DNA from 3 places in the Bradyrhizobium sp. UBA2491 genome. Region 1 is predicted to be linked to each of the others. Evidence: riboswitches for the same ligand, from Rfam matches in the RefSeq annotation. Region 1 holds a riboswitch; each other region holds the start of a gene.
The links. A riboswitch is a leader RNA that binds a small molecule or an ion and turns the genes downstream of it on or off. The one in region 1 is predicted to bind S-adenosylmethionine.

Region 1 (2,262 bases):
CATCTGCTTCTTCACCGTCGCGGCCTGCGGATGATCGGCGCGGCCGGGGTAGACCAGCCGGGTGACCTTCGGATGGCTCGCCAGCGCCTCGGCGATCTTCGCCGCGTTCTCGGTCTGGGCGCGGACGCGGACGCCGAGCGTCTCCAGCCCCTTCAGCAGCACCCAGGCGTTGAACGGCGACAGCGACGGGCCGGTCTGGCGCATGAAATTGTGGATGTGCTCGGCGATGAAGGCCTCCGACGACAGGATGATGCCGCCGAGGCAGCGGCCCTGGCCGTCGATATGCTTGGTCGCCGAATAGACCACGACGTCGGCGCCGAGCGACAGCGGGCTCTGCCAGATCGGGGTCGCGAACACGTTGTCGACGATCAGCCGGGCGCCGCCACTATGCGCGATCCTGGCGATCGCGCCGATATCGAGCACGTCGAGCGTCGGGTTGGTCGGGCTCTCCAGGAAGAAGGTCTTGGTGTTCGGCCGCAACGCGCGCTGCCACTGGTCGAGGTCGAGCCCGTCGACCAGCGTCGTCTCGATGCCGTAGCGCGGCAGCAAATCCTGCACGACATAGAGGCAGGAGCCGAACAGCGCCTTCGACGCCACCACGTGATCGCCGGCCTTCAGCGGGGCGAGGATCGCGGTGGTCACCGCGGCCATCCCGGTCGCGGTCGAGCGCGCGGCCTCCGCGCCCTCGAGCTCGATCATGCGGCGTTCGAACATCGCAATGGTCGGGTTGGAATAGCGCGAATAGATGAAGCCGGGATCCTGGCCCTTGAAGCGCGCCTCGCATTGCTCGGCGCTGTCGTAGACATAGCCCTGGGTGAGAAACAGCCCTTCCGACGTCTCCCCGAATTGCGAGCGCAACGTGCCGCCATGGACCAGGCGGGTTTCGGGACGGAAGCGGGCGGTATCCTTGGATTCAGAAGACTTGGATTCAGACATGTGACCTCCGAAGTGGCCATTTCCTAGCGAAAACGGCCACAAAAAAACCGGCCTGGAGTAACCTCCACAGACCGGGATCACACTGTCCCCGGCCTGTTTAGCGACTTATTTAACGTGGCTGCAAGCCGGCCGGCTCAAATCACCACGGGATAAGTGCTGCTGATATTCCCTCGCGCCCTTTCCGTCAAGACGGTCATCGGATAACCCGTAAAAGCCTATATTTTGGGGCTTGATGGCCGCTCAGAGGTTGATTTTGGGCCATCTCAAGGGATCGCCGAGGGACCGCATCGTGTCGTTCACGCTGGAAGATGAATCCAACGGAATCCTGCCCGACCGCATGATCGCGGAGATGGCGGAGGCTGGCCTCATCCTGCCCGCCTATGATTTTGTCGAGAGCCAGATCCAGCCGGCGAGCCTCGATCTGCGGCTCGGCGACATCGCCTATCGCGTCCGCGCCAGCTTCCTGCCGGGACCGGACGCCACCGTCGCCGAGCGGATCGACCAGTTGAAGCTGCACGAGATCGACCTGTCCGACGGCGCGGTGCTGGAGACCAATTGCGTCTACATCGTCCCGCTGCTGGAGAGCCTGGCGTTGCCCCGGGAGATCGTCGCTGCGGCCAACCCGAAGAGCTCGACCGGCCGGCTCGACGTCTTCACCCGCGTGATCGCCGACGGCACCCGCCGCTTCGACATGATCGGCGCCGGCTATCACGGCCCGCTCTATGCCGAGATCTCACCAAAGACGTTTCCCGTCCTGCTGCGTGAGGGCTCGCGGCTCAGCCAGGTCCGCTTCCGGATCGGCGAGGCGACGCTGTCCGCCGACGAGCTCGATGCGCTGCATGCCGCCGAGCGGCTGGTCGATATCGACGATGCCGATCTCACCCATGGCGTCGCGCTGTCGGTCGATCTGTCCGGCGAGAGCTCGGGTGGCTTCGTCGGCTATCGCGCCAAGCGTCACACCGGCGTGGTCGATGTCGATCGCCGCGGCGGCTATGCCGTTGATGATTTCTGGGAGCCGATCAAGGCCCGGTCCGACGGCAGCCTGATCCTCGATCCCGGCGAGTTCTACATCCTGGCTTCGAAAGAGGCCGTGCAGGTGCCGCCGGACTACGCCGCCGAGATGGTGCCGTTCGATCCCTTGGTCGGCGAATTCCGCGTCCACTATGCCGGCTTCTTCGATCCCGGCTTCGGCTATGCCGGCGCCGGCGGCAAGGGCGCGCGCGCCGTGCTCGAAGTGCGCTCGCGCGAGGTGCCGTTCATCCTCGAGCATGGCCAGATCGTCGGCCGCCTGGTCTATGAACGCATGCTGGAGCGCCCCGATGCGCT
Region 2 (2,262 bases), on a different contig from region 1:
CATCGAGCAGGAAGGCGTCGTGGCCTCGATCGGTCTCGATCTCGGCGAATGACACCCGCGCGCTCGACGCGTTCAGCGCATGCACCAGCGCACGCGATTCCGAGGTCGGAAACAGCCAGTCGCTGGTGAACGACACCACGCAGAACCGCGTCTTGATGCCGGCAAACGCTTTCGCCAGCACGCCGTTGTGGTCGGCCGCGATGTCGAAATAATCCATCGCGCGCGTCAGATAGAGATAGGAATTGGCGTCGAAGCGCTCGACAAAGGACGAGCCCTGGTAACGCAGATAGCTCTCGACCTGGAAGTCCGCGTCGAACGAGAAGGTCGGCAGCTCGCGATCCTGCATCCGCCGTCCGAATTTCCGATGCAGCGCCGCGTCCGACAGATAGGTGATGTGCGCGGCCATCCGCGCCACCGCGAGACCGCGATGCGGATGGGTGTCCTCGTCGACATAGCGGCCGCCGCGCCAGTCCGGATCGGCCATCACGGCCTGGCGTCCGAGCTCGTGGAACGCGATGTTCTGCGCCGAGTGGCGGGTCGAGCAGGCGATCGCGAGCGTCGCGAACACGCGCTCCGGATAGGCCGCGGTCCATTGCAGGGCCTGCATGCCGCCCATCGAGCCGCCGACCACGCAGAACAGCGTCGTGATGCCGAGCCGATCGATCAGCATCGCCTGCGCGCGCACCATGTCGGGGATGGTGATGATCGGGAAATCGAGCCCCCACACCTTGCCGGTCGCCGGATTGAGCGACGCAGGCCCGGTCGAGCCCATGCAGCCGCCGATCACGTTGGAGCAGATGATGAAGTATTTGTCGGGATCGAGCGGCTTGCCCGCACCGACCATGGTGTCCCACCAGCCCGGCTTGCCGGTGACGGGGTGAATGTTGTTGACGTGCTGGTCGCCGGTCAGCGCATGGCAGATCAGGATCGCGTTGGACCTGTCGGCATTGAGCTCGCCATAGGTCTGGTAGGCGATCTGGAACGGCGCGAGATCGACGCCGCAATCGAGCTTGAGCGGCTGGTCCGTGCCGAACTTCGCCACCAATGACGACGGGTGATCGGCCTCATGGGCGCGATCATCGCTCTGGGTTTGCTGGCTCGGTATCGGACGCACGTTGCTCATCTAGGCGACCCTGCCCCCGCGCGCGAGGGCTTCAGCGGACCTCAGGCCACAAAAAACCGGCCTGAACAAAGGTTCGGCCGGGAGCTGACTGTCCCCGGCCTGTTTAGCGAGTTGTTTAACGTGGCTGCAAGCCGGCCGGCTCAAATGACCACGGAGTAGCCGGAACCTAGTCCCGGGGTCCCCCGCCGTCAAGCCAGCCCCGTCGCCGGCCGATTGGTTAACCGATTGCGCAACGCACGGCTGCGACGTTTCTCTTTGCTTTCGCTGGCCGTCTTTCCTAATCAGGGACCCTGTCCGCGGCGGCATCGGGTCGCCCTGACGACAAGGTTCGAGAGCATGTCCAACCCACCCCCGTCGCCGCCCACGTTGCAGGAGCTGCGCAAGGAGATCGATGCGATCGACGAGCAGGTGCATCGCCTGCTGATGGCGCGCGGCGACATCATCGACCGCCTGATCCAGGTCAAGAAGACCCAGGAGGTGGGCTCGGCGTTCCGTCCGGCGCGCGAGGCCAGCATGATGCGCGAGCTGGTGCAGCGTCATCGCGGCATCCTGCCGCTCGACACCATCGAGAGCATCTGGCGCGTCATCATCTCGACCTTCACCTATGTGCAGGCGCCGTTCTCGGTGCATGCCGACGTGTCCATCGGCGAGTCGGCGATGCGCGACTCGGCGCGGTTTCACTTCGGCTTCGTGGTCCCCTACGTCTCGCATTTCAGCGCGCAGGCCGCGGTCGAGGCGGCGGCGAAGTCGAAGGGCGACCTCGCGCTGGTCTCCGCGGTCGCAAGCCGCTCGCCGTGGTGGAATGCGCTGGAGGCCGACGGCGCTCCGAAGATCATCGCGCGGGTGCCGTTCCTCGAGCGCGCCGACCATCCCGCCGCGCTGCCGGTGTTCGTGATCTCGCGGGTCGCCGACGATGCCATGGTGACCGAGGTGCAGACCTGGAGTGTGCGCGTCTCCGGCTGGAATGCCGACGTCGCCCGCGCGCTGGCGCCGCTGGCCGAGATCGTCGCGGTCCCCGACACCGCCTTCGACGGCGCCGCGCTGCTGGTCTCGGTCACCGGGCACGGTTTCGAGGCCATCAAGCTCGCCCTGATCAAGGCCGGCGCCTCGGTGCGCTCATCGGCCCTCGTCGGCAGCCA
Region 3 (2,262 bases), on a different contig from region 1:
GCCACCCATGTCGAGGATATCGGGCGGATCACGCCGGGCTGCCTCGGCCTTTACAGCGATGCCAACGAGGCGGCGCTGAAGCCGATCCTGGCCTCGGTGCGCAAGCATTCGAAGGCCGCGGTCGCGATGCAGCTCGCTCATGCCGGCCGCAAGGCCTCGAGCCAGCGTCCCTGGGAGGGCGGGCAGTTGATTCCGATCGCCGAAGGTGGCTGGCAGACGGTGGGACCGTCTGCGGTCCCGCATAAGGACGGCGAGGCCGCGCCGGTGGCGCTCGATGATGCCGGCCTGAAGCGCATCCGCGAAGCATTCGTCGCTGCCGCGAAGCGCGCCGACCGGCTCGGCATCGATGCGCTCGAACTGCACGGCGCGCACGGCTATCTGCTGCATCAGTTCCTGTCGCCTCTCGCCAACAAGCGCACCGACCAGTATGGCGGCTCGCTCGAGAACCGGATGCGCTTTCCGCTGGAAGTGTTCGACGCCGTGCGTGCTGCATTTCCGGACCGCAAGCCGGTCGGCGTCCGGGTCTCGGCGACCGACTGGGTCGAGGGCGGCTGGGACGTCGCGCAGACCGTCGAATTCACCAGGGAGCTGAAGAAGCGCGGCGTCGACTGGATGGACGTCTCGTCGGGCGGCGTCTCGCCGTTGCAGAAGATCCAGCTCGGGCCGGGCTACCAGGTGCCGGCGGCGCAGGCGGTGAAGGAGGCGACCGGCGTCACCACGATGGCGGTCGGCCTGATCACCGAAGCCAAGCAGGCCGAGGAGATCGTCGCGTCAGGCAAGGCCGACATGGTGGCGCTCGCCCGCGGCATGCTCTACGACCCGCGCTGGGGCTGGCACGCCGCCGCCGAACTTGGCGGCGAGGTCTCGGCACCGCCGCAATACTGGCGCTCGCAGCCGTCGACGCAGAAGGCGCTGTTCGGCAAGATCACCTTCGGTGCGCGGTAAGGCTGCATCGGTCGCGAAGCCCGCTTCGCCATGAGGCTTTCGTCGATGCGAGGAGCGATGCCGGCATCGCTCCTCGCATCGGTTTGGAGGCGGAATAATTGCATCGCGGCATACCCGCGTGCTAGCGTTCCACTCGCATCAAGAGTTGGGGCGACGCCCAACGCCAACCTGCCAATCCGGGCAAGGTGGCACTCCCTCCCGGGAGGATGTGGCCGAGCCGGCAACCAAGCGGACCCGAGCCACCAGCGTCGTTCCTCAGGCAAAGGAATGCCGCGTCATGCCGATCAAGATCCCCGACGATCTCCCCGCCCGTGAAACGCTGGAAGCAGAAGGCGTCGCGGTCATGCGCGAGGCCGACGCGATACGGCAGGACATCCGCCCGTTGCGGATCGGGCTGCTCAATCTCATGCCGAACAAGATCAGCACCGAAACGCAGATCGCTCGTCTGCTGGGCGCAACCCCGCTCCAGATCGAACTGACGCTGGTACGGATCTCCGATCATGTGGCGCGTCACACGTCGGCCGACCATCTGGCGGCGTTCTATCGGCCATGGAGCGACGTCAGCACCGAGCGCTTCGACGGCTTCATCATCACAGGCGCTCCGGTCGAGCGCCTGCCGTTCGAAGAGGTCCGCTACTGGCCCGAGTTGCGGATGATCTTCGAGTGGACGCAAACCCACGTCCACAGCTGCTTGACCATCTGCTGGGCCGCTCAGGCGGCCCTCCATCACTTCCATGCGGTGCCGAAGCACGAGCTTGCCCGCAAGGCCTTCGGAATTTTCCAACATCGCAACCTGGCCCCGGCGTCGCCGTACATGAGAGGATTTTCGGACAGATTCGACGTCCCGGTCTCGCGTTGGACGGAGGTCAGGACCTCCGACATTTCGCAAAGCCGCGGCCTGCATGTCCTCGCCGCCAGCGAGGAGGCTGGTCCTTGCCTCGTGAGCGATCCGCGGCGCCGTTCGTTGCATATCTTCAATCATTTCGAGTACGAGACCGGCACGCTCGCGGATGAGTATGCGCGCGACGGCAACGCTCAGCTGCCTGCCAATTATTTCCCGGGCGATGATCCCTCGCGACGCTCAGAGAACGTCTGGCGCAGTCACGCCCACCTTCTGTTCGGCAACTGGATCAACGAAATCTACCAAACCGCGCCGTTCGATTCCGCCACGATCGGCCGCGCCTCGCCGGTGATGTCCTAGCGCGTTACCGATCACGGAGTCGTCGTCGCTCGCTGCGGATCATGGAGCGACAAAGCCATTGTCCTGCCGCGGCCTGGGCAGGTACTCTCGGAGCGCGTGCGCAAGACACGCATCAA

Region 2: another riboswitch for S-adenosylmethionine. It lies ahead of metX (homoserine O-acetyltransferase MetX); the one in region 1 lies ahead of B2W55_RS02290 (O-succinylhomoserine sulfhydrylase).
Region 3: another riboswitch for S-adenosylmethionine. It lies ahead of B2W55_RS13420 (homoserine O-succinyltransferase); the one in region 1 lies ahead of B2W55_RS02290 (O-succinylhomoserine sulfhydrylase).

What each region holds. Positions count from the first base shown of each region.
Region 1 covers NZ_DDOP01000006.1:184,224-186,485, forward strand. The annotation lists gene B2W55_RS02290 (O-succinylhomoserine sulfhydrylase) at 1-936, opposite strand, end outside; SAM riboswitch at 1,013-1,092, opposite strand; gene B2W55_RS02295 (2'-deoxycytidine 5'-triphosphate deaminase) at 1,226-2,262, shown strand, end outside.
Region 2 covers NZ_DDOP01000034.1:25,051-27,312, reverse strand. The annotation lists gene metX (homoserine O-acetyltransferase MetX) at 1-1,123, opposite strand, end outside; SAM riboswitch at 1,206-1,285, opposite strand; gene B2W55_RS09670 (chorismate mutase) at 1,460-2,262, shown strand, end outside.
Region 3 covers NZ_DDOP01000042.1:11,117-13,378, reverse strand. The annotation lists gene B2W55_RS13425 (NADH:flavin oxidoreductase/NADH oxidase) at 1-945, shown strand, start outside; SAM-I-IV-variant riboswitch at 1,076-1,183, shown strand; gene B2W55_RS13420 (homoserine O-succinyltransferase) at 1,223-2,146, shown strand.